One region of the Shimazuella sp. NTD247 genome, then DNA from elsewhere that is predicted to be linked to it. Evidence: a T-box and tRNA genes for the amino acid it is inferred to sense, from the RefSeq annotation. Region 1 holds a T-box; the other holds one or more tRNA genes.
The links. A T-box is a leader RNA that pairs with one kind of tRNA and senses whether it is charged. The one in region 1 lies ahead of glyQ (glycine--tRNA ligase subunit alpha), so its partner is inferred to be a tRNA-Gly.

Region 1 (8,523 bases):
CTCTATCTGGTTCAATAAACATATGCTCAGTTCTACATAAGCCTATTCCTTCTGCACCAAAGAGTCTTGCTTTTTGTGCATCTGTAGGATTGTCTGCATTTGCTCTTATTTTTAACTGTCGTACTTCATCTGCCCATGTTAACATTTGTTCAAACTCATCGGAAAGATTTGGGTCTATTAAAGGTACCTCCCCTAATATGACCTTCCCGGAACTGCCATCAATCGTTATACGATCTCCTCGTTTTAAAGAAATAGAACCCACTTGAACACTAGATGAACGTAAATCTATTTTTAATTGTTCGCAACCACAAATACATGCTTTCCCCATACCTCTGGCAACTACAGCAGCGTGGCTTGTCATACCGCCCCTGCTTGTTAAAATTCCTTGAGATGCTAAAATTCCATGAATGTCTTCCGGAGTTGTTTCTGGACGAACCAAAATTACTTTATGTCCTTTTTCCGCTAACTTTTCCGCTTCATCTGCATCAAAAACAATTTGACCAGATGCAGCTCCTGGCGATGCTGGAAGTCCTTTGGCTATTACTTGTAATTCTACCGCAGTGTCGATTCGTGGATGAAGCATTTGATCCATTTGATCTGGATCAATCCTTAACAATGCTTCCTTTTTGTTCAATTTTCCTTCTTTGACCATTTCAACAGCTATCTTTACAGCCGCTTGAGCTGTTCGTTTTCCTGATCTGGTCTGCAAAATATAAAGATTTCCGCGTTCTACTGTGAATTCAATGTCTTGCATATCATGATAATGTTCTTCTAATAGATTAGATAAATTCACAAATTGATGATATATAAGAGGCATTTGAGTTTGCAAGTCAGCAATTGGTTTTGGAGTACGAACTCCTGCAACCACATCTTCCCCTTGTGCATTGATTAAAAACTCTCCATACAGTTCCCGATCTCCTGTAGAAGGATTACGCGTAAAAGCAACACCAGTACCGGAGTCTTCACCTAAATTTCCAAAAACCATCATTTGAATATTTACTGCTGTTCCCAAATCATCAGGTATTTTATTGATTTTCCGATAAATTTTCGCTCTTGCATTGTTCCATGAGCGGAAAACGGCTTCAATGGATTGAGAGAGCTGAACTTTTGGATCTTGGGGGAATGGATTTCCGGTTTTCTTTTGTACTAGCAATAAGTATTGATCAATCACATATTTCCAGTCTTCTGCTAAAAGAGCAGTATCTTCAGAAACATGTTTCTTCTGTTTTTGTTCTTCAATAATATCTTCAAATAAATAATGATCTAAGCCAAGTACAACGTTGGAAAACATTTGGATGAAACGGCGATAGGAGTCATATGCAAATCGAGGATTATTAGATAATTGTGCTAATCCTTGAACGGTTTCATTATTTAAACCTAGATTTAAAATGGTATCCATCATGCCAGGCATGGAAAAAACAGATCCAGAGCGCACAGAAACTAAGAGGGGATTTATTACATTTCCAAATTGTTTCCCAGTCTGCTTTTCTAAATCTTCCAATGCCAGATAAACTTGCTCCATCAATTCTTCTGATAACTGTTCATTGCCTTGATAGTAATCCAAACATGCAGTTGTCGTAATTGTAAATCCAGGAGGAACAGGTAAACCTACTTTTGTCATCTCTGCAAGGTTTGCCCCTTTTCCTCCTAATAGATGTTTCATCTCTTTTGTGCCTTCAGGGAACAAGTATACCTTTTTTGTCATGATCATTCCCACCCCTGTTTGTTAATCATATCTAAGATGATATTAGCCGTTTCTTCCACTGCTTTATTGGTCACATTAATTTGAGGACATCCAATTTTACGAATAACTTTTTCTGCATACTCTAATTCCTCGATAATTCTTCCCATATTTGCATAGCTTGCTTCAGATGTCAGCCCCAGTGCCTTCAATCGTTCACGTCGAATGCTATTCAGGTGCTCTGGATCAATGATCAAACCAATACATCTTTTTCGAGGGATAAGATGTAATTCATCAGGCGGCTCGACTTCAGGAACAAGCGGTATGTTTGCCACTTTTAATCCACGATGAGCTAAGTACATGGATAATGGTGTTTTCGATGTTCTTGAAACTCCGATTAAGACAACATCCGCACGCAATACTCCGCGTGGATCTTTTCCATCATCATATTTCACAGCAAATTCAATTGCCTCTACTTTTCGAAAATACTCTTTATCCAATTTATGAATTATCCCTGGTTCACCTTTTGGTTCTTTTTCCAACAACCGGCTGATGCCATTCATTACTGGTCCTATCAAATCGACATACGGTACTTGATTGCGAACTGCTTCACTGATCAAATAATGCTGCATCTCCGGTACAACTAAAGTGAATACTACAAGCGCTTTTTCTTCCTTAGCAATTTCCATTGTTTCTTTGATTGTTTTTTTATCTCCAACATAAGGAACACGTCTTATTTCCACTGCTTTTGATCCAAATTGACTGGCAGCTGCTCGAACAACTGCTTCTGCCGTCTCCCCAATAGAATCAGAGAGTAGATAAATAACCGAATGGTTTAACAACTGGGTCCCTCCTATATATTCATTGCTTGTCCTAGTTCTACGAATGCCTTTGCAATTGTTGTCTTCGTAATACGTCCAACCACTTCCCATTCCCGCTCAAAATTTTGATGTGGACGTACAACTGGAAGGGAGTCTATTTGATGTGTAACCATCTGCAAAGCCGCTTCAAAGAGTGAATCTTCATTCTTACAGAGTATGAGATTTGGCATGCGAGACATAATTATACTTACTGGAACAGTATTTAACTCCGATTGCCCCATAGCGGCCTTTAACAAATCTTTTCGAGAAACCACACCTGCTAAGAAACCTTCTTTTTTCACAACAAAAATGCTTCCAATGTCTTCAAGAAACATGGTGCAAATGGCATCGTAAACAGATGTATTTTCTTGAATCACAATCGGCACCGATTTGTAATCTCCTACGGAAATACTTTTTATGTGTTCTCCCAATAATTGATTCGCAGTCTTACCAGTATAAAAATATCCAACTCTCGGTCTTGCATCTAGGAAACCAGACATTGTGAGAATCGCCAGATCAGGACGCAAAGTGGCTCTTGTTAAATTCAGTTTTTCTGCGATTTGTTCTCCAGTTATGGGACCTTCTTTTTTCACAATGGAAATAATAGTTTCTTGGCGCTTGGTCAGCTCGATGGCTTTACACCTCCTAGTCATTCTATTGTGTTATACTTTTATTATAATTACTCCATATAGTATATACTATATTTCGCTATTCGTATAACAGAAGTTTTTGCTAGCCTATGTCAAATTGAGTTTTTATGTCATGAAAATTCTAACTTATGAGATAATTGATCTGCAACAACAAAATTTCGGAGAAGTGAATTTATATTGCAGCAGGCTTTTTGAGATAATATTCTGATCGGGATGTTCCAAATCAGTAAAAAAAACCTGCCGACCATAGAATAGGCGGCAAGCTGTATAACAGATTCTCATTGTAATTTATCCGTTAAAAACGATTTGATCGAAAGCTGCAAATGAACTGGTAAGGTTATCAATTTCCCGCAATAACGCGAGGCGGTTTCCTCGAATCTTTTCTTCGTCGACCATTACCATCACATGATCAAAGAAATGATGAATGTTGCTGACCATTGCTGCAAGTGAATCATATTTTTCCGCTTCTGTTTGATCAGTTTCTTGGAAACTCTGCTCTGCTTGTTTAAAAGCATTATACAAAGAATATTCATGCTCTGTATCAAATAAATTTTCATTTACTAGGCGATCATCCGCCTTTTGTGCTAAGTTGGAAACTCTTGTGAATGCCTCTACTTGACCTTTGAATGTTTCTTCTTCTAATAATGTTGCTAAGATGCTGGTTTTTTGCATCAATGAAGACAACTCTCCAATTTTCCCCAGCAGAACTGCATCAATCACATCATAACGAACTTGTTGTTCTAACAAATATGATTTTAAGCGGACACGGAAGAAATCAGTTAATTCACTTATTAATTGTTCTCTATTGTCGGAAACCCCTGCTTCATACATCACATTGCTTGCTTGTGTAATTAAATCTGTTAAAGAAAGAGACAGTTTTGCATGGTGAAGCAAAATATGAATAATAGCGGAAGCTTTCTTACGAAAACCATATGGGTCTTGTGATCCGCTGACAGAAAGTCCAACTCCAAATCCCGAAGCTAATGAATCAAAGCGATCAGCCAATGCAAGGATAGTACCAATTTTACTCTCAGGAAGATCATCTTTGCCATGGCGTGGTAAGACCTGTTCAAAAAGAGCAGTAGCTATATCACTTGATTCACCATGAAAATTTGCATATTCCCTTGCCATATAACCCTCTAACTCTGGAAATTCACTCACCAACTGCGTCGCTTGATCAAATTTTGCTATTGAAGCTGCACGAAGGAGATTTTCTTTTTCTAACTTTGTAAGATCGACTGACTCAGCAATGGCTAGTGCTATTTTCTTTCCTCTATCTACTCTTGCTGCCATCGATCCTAATTCTTCCTGATATACAATGTGCTTCAATTTTTCCTGTGCTGCCTTGATCGATTGTTTTTTATCTTCTTCAAAGAAGAATTGTGCATCCGATAATCTTGCTCGTAAAACTTTCTCGTTACCTTGACTCACATACTGCAATCCGTTTTTATCACCATTTCGTATCGTTACGAAAAATGGCAGAAGTTCATTATGCGGATTTTGTACGGGAAAATATCGTTGGTGCTCTCTCATTGTTGTAATCAGTACTTCTTTTGGCAGTTGTAAATATTCATCTGCAAACTGACCACTTACAACTGTTGGATACTCAACTAACTGGGTAACTTCTTCGAGCAGCTCCAAGTCTACAGGAATAAACCAGCCATTTTCTTTTTGTAATTCTTGTAACTGCTGCTCGATAATACTTTGTCTTTCATCCATATCCACAATCACATACTGATCCCTAAGAGCAAGAGAATAATCTTTCGCATGGGAAATTGAAATCTCGGATCCTAAAAAGCGATGCCCTCTTGTTACTCGATCAGCAGTTACCCCTGCAAAAGTAATTGGAATAACATGTTCATCTAAAAGACTTACCAACCAACGAACAGGACGGATAAACTTTGTTCTTGTATGCTCCCATCTCATTGTTTTGGGGAATGTGATATTTTCTAATACATGAACAAATGATTGCTCGATAACTTGTGCTGTTGGCAAACCTATTTCTTGTTTATGAGCAAATACGTACTCTGTTCCTTTTACTTCTTGTAATCGCAAACTACTTATTTCTACTCCATTTTTACGAGCAAATCCAACAGCAGCTTTGCTCCATGTTTCATCGTCTAATTTTGCGATTTTTGCTGCTGGACCACGAACGGATTCCGTCTTATCACTTTGTTTATCCGCTACTTCCAAAACACTCACTGCAATTCGTCGAGGAGTAGCATAGGTTTGAATCGAACCGATATTTATCCGATTTTCATGAAACCAAGCGGACACCTTCTCAGCAAACTGTTTAGCTGTTTCTCGTACAAACCTTGCTGGGATCTCCTCACAACCAATTTCGAATAAAAAATTATGCATCATATGACTCTCCTCCTTGCTTTAACAAGGGATAACCTAGTTTTTCTCGTTCTTGAATAAAAGCCTTCGCACATCTTCTCGCTAAATTTCGAACTCTTTTTATGTAACCTGTACGTTCGGTTACCGAAATAGAACCTCGAGCATCTAGCAGATTGAATGTATGTGAACATTTCAAGATATAGTCATAGGCAGGAAAGACAAGCGACTCATCCAGCGTTCTAGCCGCTTCTTTTTCAAAAGCATCAAATTGTGCAAATAAAAAATCTTCATCTGAAATTTCAAATGTATATTTGGAATGCTCATACTCTGCTTGATAAAAAACATCCCCATATGCTACCCCTGCTACCCATTCCAAATCAAAAACATTTTCTTTATTTTGTATATAGGATGCCAGTCTTTCTAATCCGTATGTAATCTCAGCGGATACAAGTTCCGTTTCAATGCTTCCAACTTGTTGAAAATAAGTAAACTGCGTTATTTCCATTCCATCTAACCAAACTTCCCAACCAAGACCAGCAGCTCCGAAAGTAGGATTTTCCCAATTATCTTCTACAAAGCGAATATCATGTTTCAACGGATTTAGCCCCAAGACACGTAAACTATCTAAATAAATTTCTTGAATATTTTCCGGTGCAGGTTTCATAATAACTTGAAACTGATGGTGTTGATATAATCGATTGGGATTTTCCCCATATCTTCCATCCGCAGGACGCCGTGAAGGCTCCACATAAGCTACATTCCACGGTTCAGGACCTAATGCACGTAAAAAGGTCATTGGATTTAAGGTACCAGCTCCTGTCTCCACATCATAAGACTGAACCAAGATACATCCTTTTTCACTCCAAAATTGTTGTAATTGACGAATCATTTGTTGAAAATTCAACGATTTCACCTCCATAAAATAACAAAAGCTTCTCCATCCCATGTGATAAAAAAACAAATCACATAGGGACGAGAAGCTTTTCCCGCGGTTCCACCCTACTTGATCAGGCAGCCTGATCCACTTTATTCATCATCATGCTCCAGATTGCCCATTTCACTAACCTTGTCCTATCAGGCTCACACTCCCCCTGACTCGCTAAAAGGTAAATATTAGTTACTTTTTTCTGTCATCGCATCTCAAATTTTTTTCAGATTACCAAATTGAATCATTCATGTCAACTTGCGATTTTTACCGCCAAAAAACAATTAACCTAATTAAGACATATCGGGAAATTGTTTTTTGACACTCCACATGGCTGAAGCCATGGGATTCTTGGGACGGTAGCCTTCTGACTACTTCATTACCAAGCTAACTCCGCGAGCCCCACGGTTGAACAGAGTTTTTGTTGCTACGTCATAGCAAAGACTTACTGCTTGGTTTTCGCATTTCAGTCTAGCCATTTTTCGGTACGCATAGCATTTTACGTGCAAAACGATTGGTTTGCATAACCCTATATACTATCCACTTTTCAAAGAGCAACTGGCGATAGTTTAACAACAGAATGTATGTTTGTAAAGTGTTTTTTGAAAAATTTGTCAAATTCGCGAGAGGTAGAAACCTCCCTCGTCTACAAAGTGAGACTTGCCACTTTAGTGGATTGGCGAAACTTGTGTTCCCGTTGTAGTGATGCTGCTAACATCCCATGATTCAAACCGTGGGTTTTCACACTCGCAAGACTATAATCATCTCCAAAATTCTAATGAATGGTTATTTTACTGATAGTTTGTTTATTCTGTCCACTGTCTCACCTAACATTAATTTAACAAGTAAACATCCAAAATGCTTTATAGCTTAATCATTACCAAGGAAAGAAGGCTGAAAAAGTACATTACCAGCTTCCACCATTAATTGTTGTCATTATTTTTCGCTGCTAATGCCTCTGCTGGAACTTTGAACGGTTTTTGGAAATTGCCTGTGGAGAATCTTGATATTCAAATGAAAAACAATTAAATGACGATCAAGGTTAAAAATGGACAAACTGTTTGTCATTATCGAAGAATAAAAAATACACGCAGAATATAACAAAAATATCCGATCATCTAAAAAAGGGATCGGATATTTTTGCGAATCTTATAATATCTTAATGGACGAGATAACATCATTCCAAGTGCCCTTACCAAGCTTGTACTTAGTAAGATTAGACAATTTTTCCCCGGGTTTTAACTTCCAGCTGCGTCCACCGAATTTGATATCTTGATAAAAAATGATTCCATTGCCATCACCAGAAACCTTGATAGAAGAGGTCACATCATTCCAATTCTTTTTACCATATTTTAAATGTTTACTTTTATTATTTACAAGAGTTCTATCATTTGAACAAAATGTTATAGATGCGCCTTGAAAATGAATGTCTTCATATAGTGTAACGCAAGATTTTTCTGGTGGTTTTGGTTTTGGTTTTGGTTTTGGTTTTGGTTTCGGTTTCGGTTTCGGTTTTGGTTTTTGTATTGGCTTTGGTTCTGGTTCTGGTTTTGGTTTCGGTTTCGGTTTTGGTTTCGGTTTCGGTTTTTGTATTGGCTTTGGCTTTGGCTTTGGCTTTGGTTTTGGTATTGGTATTGGTTTTGATGTTGGCTTTGATTTTGGTTTAGAGGTTGGGTGCTTTGGTTTTGTTTTTGGTACAATACTAGTTGCATGTCCTCCAAAACTTATTGGTTTTACTGCTGGTGTTGATGCTTGTTTAGAAGAAATTGCTTGAGAAGAATCTGATGTTGATTCTGCTTTTGCTGAGTTTTGATTATTTGGGTCTGGTGTCGAAGTGTGATTACTATTGGTTGATGGTTGCTCTGTATCTTTGTAAGATATAGGACCTGCGTCCAATTCCTTCTCCATACTTTGCGATGGAAGAGTATCCATCATCTTCTTTTTTACTTCTCGAGAAATAACAGAACTTTCTACTAAGGTCGTTTGTAATTGCGGCTTAACTGTAGAAGATTGGGCATAAGTCTCAGCATATTGGTAAATAATAATGCCACCTATTGTACAGATGAG
Region 2 (8,523 bases), on a different contig from region 1:
AATTAATGTTTGAAGCTCGGTCGTAAGATCTATATGGTGTACGCGAACATTTGGGGGTGCTGTGATCCTTGCTGGAGTAAAATTGAGTATTCCTCGTATTCCAGCGTTGACAATAAAATCAGCAGTTCCCTGCGCTACATTTAAAGGAACAGTTAAAATTGCCACTTCGACATGATGCAATAAAATAACTTCTGCTAAACGATTCATCGAGTAAACTGGGATGCCGTCAATGTCTGTTCCTATTTTGCTCTCTTCCTGATCAAAACCCGCCACAATTTTGGTATTATGACTCCGGTAAAAGTTATATCGTAAGAGAGCAGTACCAAGGTTCCCAACGCCAATTAAGACGACATTGGTCACTTCATCTTGTTTCAAAAAATCACGTAAAAATTGCAAAAGGTAAGTCACATTATAACCATACCCTTTTTTACCTAATTCACCCAGATAGGAAAAATCGCGCCGAATGGTGGCTGGATCAATCTGTAGTGCTTCACTTAAATCAGCAGAAGATATCCGCTGTTTGCCAATAGCATGCAGCTTTTCTAAATAGCGGTAATATAATGGCAACCGCTTTGCAGTTACTTTTGGGATTTTCTGTTCTGCCAATGAAAGCCACCCCCCTCCCTATTTATTATACGGTAAAACGATAGACAGGCAAAATATCTATTATCCATATTTATACAATTTGACTTGGAGTTATAAGGAGATCCATCGGAATATCATGGTCTTCCGCACCTATGGTTTCCACTATTTGCTCATCATAAGCGATCCCACATTTAAAAACATCTGATATGGTTGCAAAAAAGCGATCATAATGCCCTTTTCCGAAACCTAAACGATATCTTTTTTTATCAAAAGCAACTCCTGGAACCAACACCAAATCAATTTTGTGTTTGTCCACTTTTTCACAATTGGAATTAGGCTCAAGGATTTGAAAAGAACCCTGTTCTAAATCTGCTGGAGAAGTGAACAATCGAGGAACAATCGCATCTTGCTCCATACTTGGCAAGGAAACTTGTTTACCTTGTTTCCAAGCATCTTCGATAAGCGCGTATAGACTGACTTCACTTCGATAGGAGAAATATACGAGTATAGAGGAAGCATCTTGATATATAGAAAGCTGTTTTATACGGTCACATATCTTCCTTGATGCGTGTATCCGCTCAGGCATTCCCATTTTATTTCTTATGTTCACCATTTCCATTCGAAGTTGCTTTTTCTGCAAGATGATCACCCACTTATCGCTCAACTTTTAATGGATCAACTCTACCATCATACCACTTTCCGGCATGAAAAAGACCAAGCAGTTATGCTTGGCGAATGAATCTATATTTTTACGATGGATTTTTCAGCGGACGAATGATGTGAGCATGACTGGATATCAACTCAAACATACAAACGTCCAATAAACCAAATCTTTGTCCCTACTGTTCCCCCATAACAGTTGGTTCAAAAAAGGTTTAGTTGTCGCAGTCCTTCTTAATACGTGCTTGATAACCGACATAAAAAAGGATGGAAAAACCGAGCAAAAGAAAGAGGGCTACCCAGCTGTAAAGATTATCACTAGACAGCAGATTGGTGTTTGTGAACTTTCCCTTCACCTCATCCAAAATTTCCGGAACAGGATTGTACTGCATTTCCTTCCAAAAAGGATCCTGCTTCTTTTCAACAGATGCTGCGAAACTCACACCTTCCATCATAAAAAAGCTGAGTGTGCTCACAAATGCAATCACAACCGCTCGGAACTTATTACGAGTAAACATCTTGCCTCATTTTCAGGGGAAGTATCTCAAATGACAACTATATTATACGAAAATATCGGTGATTTTCCTATCTCTATAAAAAAATAAACTAACCAAATGTAGTCTATTTTTATCTATTAATCTAATTCATTGTATACGGGGGACAACTGATGTCGGACGAGCATTAAACTCATCAACGAAACATGCAATTGTCCTTCCGTCCTATCCAATTCAGACTTTGATCATAGATTCCGTCTCACCTACGGCCCTGCCAAAACACCTCATTTGCCACCAAGATCACCAAACCAGCACCGCCGAGGAACATAAGACTGTCCCCCAGCGTGAAATCCCTGAAGAACATGTTTTCGATGATCGACGGAATGAAGGTGAGTACATCCCAAATCCAGCTCGCCACGAAATGGAGATTCATCGAGACCGGTTCAGCTGTGACGAATGACGGATACACCTTCATGGCAAAGGTAACAGCCGCGAAAACTGCCACAACTGCAAGGAGCAGGTGAGTGATGATACGGGACATAATTGCCAGCCTTCTCTTGAAACACATCAATGGATAGGACGATTACGATTGTGACTCTATTATATAAAACGAAAGATAGAATTTCAAAAGTATCAACGGTACTGTTAAAAAATATAAAAAAAGATGAGCGATAGTCTGCTCATCTTTTTTATCTATTTGGAATTTCATTATATTGCGGGCGGACAATTGATAGCGGATGACTGGGTGTCATCAACATCAACTGTCCGTTCCCGTCCGATGGGTGAATCAGATCAGAACTGCTGCTGCACCGGCAGCGGCTTCGCCCCGGTGGGGTTGCCGTACTGCATCATCTTCAGCCTGTACCGACGGTCGGCCCAGCGGTTGCAGAGGATGACCGCAGTGACCAGCAGCACCACGATGATCAGGTTGTTGACAGTGAACACCGAGTGGGCGTCATGCATGACACCGGAGATGCGGTTCGAGGTGGCGTCGTACATCCGACGCAGGACCGGGATCGCCTCGGTCTTGAACTCGTTGACCTGCTGGGGATGCGTCTGGATGTAGTTGTACACCAGAGCACCGAAGATCATGTAGAACACGACCTTGCAGGCGTTGACGAGCAAGTGACCGAAGCGCTCGACCATGTCCAGAATACGGAAGCTGACGTCCATTTTACTTTCCTCGAATTCTTTGTTGTTCTACGATATCGGACGGGTACTTGATACTTCTAGTATACGAAAAAAGCTGTAAATTGAGAATAGAAAAATATGATGATAAATAAAACAACCGTTTGTAGGCATTCAACGGTTGTTTTATTCGCTATCTTGTTTTTCTTTTCGTAGAGCCGTCTGTTCCTTTACTATATCACTTGCTTGAAAAAGGATGTTCCAGTAGTTTGTCTTCTTCAAAATGACATAAATAATCGCTGAATAGATAAGCACACTTTCAACTAAGTGAAGAACTGCTGTCAAATCAAGTGCATATCCATTAATTGTAAATACTATTTTGACTGTAGCTAGTAGTTTCCAAATAATAAGCTGCCCTAAACCAAAGAAACTCACATACAAAACTAATATGAGAAATTTTTTCCATTCGGCTCGTGCCATGCTATTCCCCGTTTCCTCAAAAGATGCTTATACTAATGGTAAGTTTGCAACAGCATTCAATTCCAAATCTGCATAATTCTTTTCTTGTAATAAAAAATAAGCTGCTGATGCAATCATCGCTGCATTATCTGTACACAATTCCAAAGGAGGAATACACAATGAAACATTTTCCTGTTTCACTCGGTTGTGAAGTCTCGTTCGAAGTCCGCTATTTGCTGCAACACCACCAGCGATCACTAATTGCTTCACGTCTCTTTGTTTGACAGCACGAAATGTTTTTTCAACAATCACATCCAGCACAGCACTTTGAAAACTCGCAGCTAAATCCTTTTCGGAGTACCGTTCGTTTTGTTTGATAAACTGCATAACTGCTGATTTCAATCCACTAAAGCTGAAATCCAATGAATCTTTTTCTAACCATGCTCTCGGCAATGAATACGTCGCAGTTCCTAGTGCGGCTAATCGGTCGATATGCGGGCCTCCTGGATAAGGTAAGTTCATCAGACGTGCCACTTTATCAAATGCTTCCCCAACTGCATCATCTCTTGTCCGGCCGATCCGCTCAAATTTCATATGATCTGGCATATAGATTAATTCGGTGTGCCCTCCAGACACAACCAGTGCGATCAGAGGAAATTGTAATGGCTTTACAAGATGATTGGCATAAATATGTCCAGCAATATGATGCACAGGAATTAGCGGAATCCGTAAGGAATATGCCAATGCTTTGGCTGCTGTAACACCAATCAACAATGCACCTACAAGTCCTGGACCTTGGGTAACTGCAATTGCTGTCAATTGACTTTTGCTTATATTTGCTTCTTGTAATGCTTGTTCGATAATTAATGTTATTCTTTCCACGTGCCGACGAGAAGCGACTTCTGGAACAACACCTCCAAATGCTTGATGGATCTCCATTTGAGAACTAATCACATTGGAAAGTACTTTATCTCCATCCACTACTACCGAGACACTCGTTTCATCGCAACTTGTTTCAATGCCTAAAATCACTTGTTTACTCATGTAATACCAATCCCATCAAAATAGCGTCTTCTCCATTGTCTGGATAATAGTTTTTTCTCGTTCCTATCACAGTAAATCCAAGGTTTCGATATATCCGCTGGGCAATTTGGTTCGATTTTCTAACCTCTAAAGTCATTTTTGAAGTACCTAATTGTTTCGCAAGTTCAATCAAATAAGTCATCGTTTTCGTAGCAATTCCTTGTCCACGAAACTTGGGATGAAGAGCGATGTTGGTCACTTGTGATTCTTCCAGAACAACCCACATACCAGCATAGCCAACTACTTGTCCATCCACTTGTGTGACAATATAATATGCCAGATCATTGGTGGTAATTTCATCTACAAACGAGAATTCACTCCAAGGATCAGTGAATGAAAGTTTTTCTATTTCCATAATAACTGGGATATCCGTTACTTTCATCGGACGAAATAAAAGGCTCTTGGTACTATTCATAATTAACGCCCCAATAAATTTTTTTCAGCTAGAGTAAGTTGTAAGTAATTCGGAGCAAAATCATTTTTTTCACTCCTATTTGTTGCTAACCATTTCTGCATCGCTAATATGCCAAGGTTGCTTGCATAAGGCAAATTATTATTCGATGAAGCAAAGATTGCCCGCTCTCCAAGTTCCTGTTGAATTTTTGATTGAAAGAAAGAAACATCATCGCCAATAAATAAAATATTTTTATCCATTCGCTTTAATTGAGACAACAATTCATCAATCGGAATAATTTGTTCTTTGAGTCTTTCCTTTTGTGTTTCTGATTGCCCTTCATAAACAGCAGCATAAACTTGTTCTCTGCGTGCATCGAGCAAAGGTACAATATAACCCGGGAAATAATCGCCATTCATTGCCATGACAGCAAGGGTAGAAACAGAAAGAAAAGGTTTATGTACAGCCCATGCAAATGTTTTTATTGTTGTCGCACCAATACGCACTCCGGTATAAGAACCAGGACCGGCAGTAACAGCAAATAAATCAATATCCGTTAATGCCATATCTAGGTCATGAAATAATTGATCAATAGCAGGCATTAATCTTACTGAGTGATTTTTTTTTAAATTGGTTGTAATTTCGCCAAGTACTTTTTGTTCATTTAATACCGCTACACTTAATACGAGTGTAGAAGTATCAATAGCCAAAATATTCATTCGGACACCTTCTCAAACAACGTTTTTGAATCCATAAAAATTTCTCTCTCTCCTGTAGAAAGGACTTCTATCGAAATATTTACGGTATGATCTGGGAGCAAGGATGTTATTCGTGATGGCCACTCTACGAGAGAAACTCCGTCTCCATAAAGAAACTCATCGAGCCCGAGATCTTCAATATTATTCTCATCTAACCGGTACACATCCATATGATAAAGAGGCAATCTGCCTTCATAAATTTTTAAAATAGAAAATGTTGGGCTGTCTACATATTCTTTTACACCAAGCCCTTGTGCTAAACCTTGAGAAAAAGTCGTTTTTCCAGCACCTAATTCTCCATTTAAAGCAATAACTGCACCTTTGGATAGCACTGATCCAATACGAAAGGCAATCGCTCTTGTCTCGTCTTCATTTTTTGAATGAAAAACATAATTATCCAAGGTACAACACCGTCCATCCACATAAATAAATATATCTTATCAAGAAAAAGAAAAAGAAGCTACTTTTTAACAAATAGCTTCTTCATTGGAGCGGGTGAAGGGAATCGAACCCTCACATTCGGCTTGGAAGGCCGATGTTCTACCATTGAACTACACCCGCATATTAAATTAATTACTAAAAAACTATAGCATAAATTTAGATCTGATGCAACATCTAGGATGTTCGATTCGCTTTAAAAAAAGGAGAAGCGAATACATCTCCTTTTAACAAAAATTAATGACCTCGTCTTTTTTTATGATCATGCCCACCGCCTGGGAAACCGGCACGAAAATGTGGAGATGCTCCTCTGCCAAACATATGCCCTCTTTTGTCCTTCCATAAAGCAGCCAAATGCTTGAATCGCTCTTCACCCATACGTTCACGGGCTTCGCGCAGCTTGTCAAACTCTTCTTCCATTTCCTCGCCAAACTTCTCTTTCAATTTTTCCATTACACGATCTAGGTACTCCCCAAAGTTTTTTTGTTCATCTAGAGAAAGACAACTAAAAATATCTTCATGTTCTGTTTCCTGTTGATTTTCATCTCTGCCCTTTTCTGTTAATTTTATCAGTATCACTCGTTTATCTGCTTCGGACGGCTCCCGAGTAATGTATTTACTCTTTTCAAGTTTCGCAAGCAATTCATTGAGTGATGACACGCGAATCCCTAACAAATAGGATAAATCTTTTGTACTGATACCATCCTGAAGGCGAAGCAAGGCAAGTATTCTCCCCTGTCCACGAGTAGGATCCGCCATGGGACCTTTCAAGGCATGACTACGCAGGTGCTGTTTGTGTAATAACCACTGAAGCTTGGTTAGCTTTTCATACAACTCAAAATTTTGTTCACTCATGATGTTTTTCCTCCTATATAATACAATTCATTCTAACAGGTACCTTCTGATTTGTATTATAATGGTACCTGTTATAAATGTCACGCTTTTTTTGCTGGTACCTGCAAAGAAACTTTTCATTCTTATCAGTATTGATTGAAACAAAATTATTTTTACAATAAAAAAACTAGCTTTTATCCTGATAAAAGGATTAAGCCAGTCTTTTCCTTTGATGAACTTTTAAATTTTAGTTACTTATTACTTTTGAATTTTTAAAGCTTCTTTCCAATCACGACAGTTGCTTCAAAGTCATTCGAACGGACTACCTGTGGAATGAATTTATTACTTGTATAAATTTCGACGGCTGTTTCAACTTGTTGTTCACTGACCTCGATCAGTAAATGCCCATCAGTAGCTAACCAATGATAAGCATCTTTAGAAATTCGCCGCAAAATATCCAGTCCATCCTCTCCACCGTTGAGCGCCACCTCTTTCTCATATATACGAGCCTCGGAAGGTAACATGCTGATCTCATCTTTAGGAACATAAGGTACATTTGCGACTAAGATATCAATCCGTCCCAAAATAGTATCAGGCAAAGACTCAAATAAGTCACCTTGGAACACCTTACCACCAACAGAAACTAGATTGCGCCTAGCACATTGCACTGCGGCAGAGTCGACATCACTAGCATATAACTCTAATTGCTCGTATGTGCCCAGCACAGCACCTATCGCACCCGAACCACAACACATATCTACTACAATATCTCCTGGACGAACAAACGCAGCTGTTTGTTTAACAAGAAATTCAGTGCGGGGGCGGGGAACAAAAACTCCTGAATCAACTAATATTTGTAGACCACAGAACTCCGTCCAGCCAATAATATACTCAAGAGGAATTCCCGTTTTCCGTTGGTCTATCATGACAGAAAGGTGCTCTGGAGATTGCGCTGCAGACATAAGTAATTTAGCTTCATCTTCAGCAAAAACGCAACCAACGCCACGTAGTTGCGTTACAATCTCTGTATAAATCGTATCGCTATGTTTTTTATTGATAAAAAGATTCATATTTTTTCCTTTTTGCTCTTTTTTGTTGATACAAAAATTTCTTTCACAAAATGAAAAAAGCCAGCTAAGCTGAGCTTCAGTCCGACCACAAAAAATGTTTTATGGTCGGGGCGACAGGATTTGAACCTGCGACATCCTCGTCCCGAACGAGGCACTCTACCAAGCTGAGCTACGCCCCGAAATCATTTGTATAAAAAAAGAAAAGTTATATTTATAACTCTTCTTTTAGATGATGAAATTGGTGCGGTCGATGGGACTCGAACCCATACGGCCTAGGGCCACTACCCCCTCAAGATAGCGTGTCTGCCAATTCCACCACGACCGCAAGTATATGGTAATTTTAAAAATGGTGCGGGTGGAGGGACTTGAACCCCCACGCCTCGCGGCGCTAGAACCTAAATCTAGTGCGTCTGCCAATTCCGCCACACCCGCATAAAATGGTGAGCCATGAAGGACTCGAACCTTCGACCCTCTGATTAAAAGTCAGATGCTCTACCAACTGAGCTAATGGCTCTCATTAATTTGAGAAAACTTTTTATAAAAAAAGTGGCTGGGGAGGAAGGATTCGAACCTTCGGTACACGATACCAAAAACCGATGCCTTACCACTTGGCTACTCCC

Region 2: it encodes a tRNA-Gly, which carries the amino acid that the T-box ahead of glyQ (glycine--tRNA ligase subunit alpha) is inferred to sense. The anticodon was not compared.

Annotation. Positions count from the first base shown of each region.
Region 1 covers NZ_JCAJZU010000002.1:487,953-496,475, forward strand. Annotated here, with positions in the region: gene ppdK (pyruvate, phosphate dikinase) at 1-1,705, opposite strand, end outside; gene AC5WOC_RS07045 (pyruvate, water dikinase regulatory protein) at 1,708-2,523, opposite strand; gene ccpN (transcriptional regulator CcpN) at 2,535-3,194, opposite strand; gene glyS (glycine--tRNA ligase subunit beta) at 3,480-5,555, opposite strand; gene glyQ (glycine--tRNA ligase subunit alpha) at 5,545-6,435, opposite strand; T-box leader at 6,497-6,674, opposite strand; gene AC5WOC_RS07065 (beta/gamma crystallin family protein) at 7,606-8,523, opposite strand, start outside.
Region 2 covers NZ_JCAJZU010000004.1:398,125-406,647, reverse strand. Annotated here, with positions in the region: gene AC5WOC_RS12980 (redox-sensing transcriptional repressor Rex) at 1-606, opposite strand, end outside; gene AC5WOC_RS12975 (5-formyltetrahydrofolate cyclo-ligase) at 677-1,225, opposite strand; gene AC5WOC_RS12970 (hypothetical protein) at 1,461-1,763, opposite strand; gene AC5WOC_RS12965 (hypothetical protein) at 1,999-2,280, opposite strand; gene AC5WOC_RS12960 (hypothetical protein) at 2,532-2,912, opposite strand; gene AC5WOC_RS12955 (hypothetical protein) at 3,054-3,347, opposite strand; gene tsaD (tRNA (adenosine(37)-N6)-threonylcarbamoyltransferase complex transferase subunit TsaD) at 3,375-4,370, opposite strand; gene rimI (ribosomal protein S18-alanine N-acetyltransferase) at 4,363-4,824, opposite strand; gene tsaB (tRNA (adenosine(37)-N6)-threonylcarbamoyltransferase complex dimerization subunit type 1 TsaB) at 4,827-5,522, opposite strand; gene tsaE (tRNA (adenosine(37)-N6)-threonylcarbamoyltransferase complex ATPase subunit type 1 TsaE) at 5,519-5,962, opposite strand; tRNA gene AC5WOC_RS12930 (tRNA-Gly) at 6,049-6,122, opposite strand; gene AC5WOC_RS12925 (MarR family winged helix-turn-helix transcriptional regulator) at 6,237-6,854, opposite strand; gene AC5WOC_RS12920 (putative protein N(5)-glutamine methyltransferase) at 7,106-7,903, opposite strand; tRNA gene AC5WOC_RS12915 (tRNA-Pro) at 8,006-8,082, opposite strand; tRNA gene AC5WOC_RS12910 (tRNA-Leu) at 8,143-8,228, opposite strand; tRNA gene AC5WOC_RS12905 (tRNA-Leu) at 8,251-8,335, opposite strand; tRNA gene AC5WOC_RS12900 (tRNA-Lys) at 8,342-8,417, opposite strand; tRNA gene AC5WOC_RS12895 (tRNA-Gln) at 8,451-8,523, opposite strand, start outside.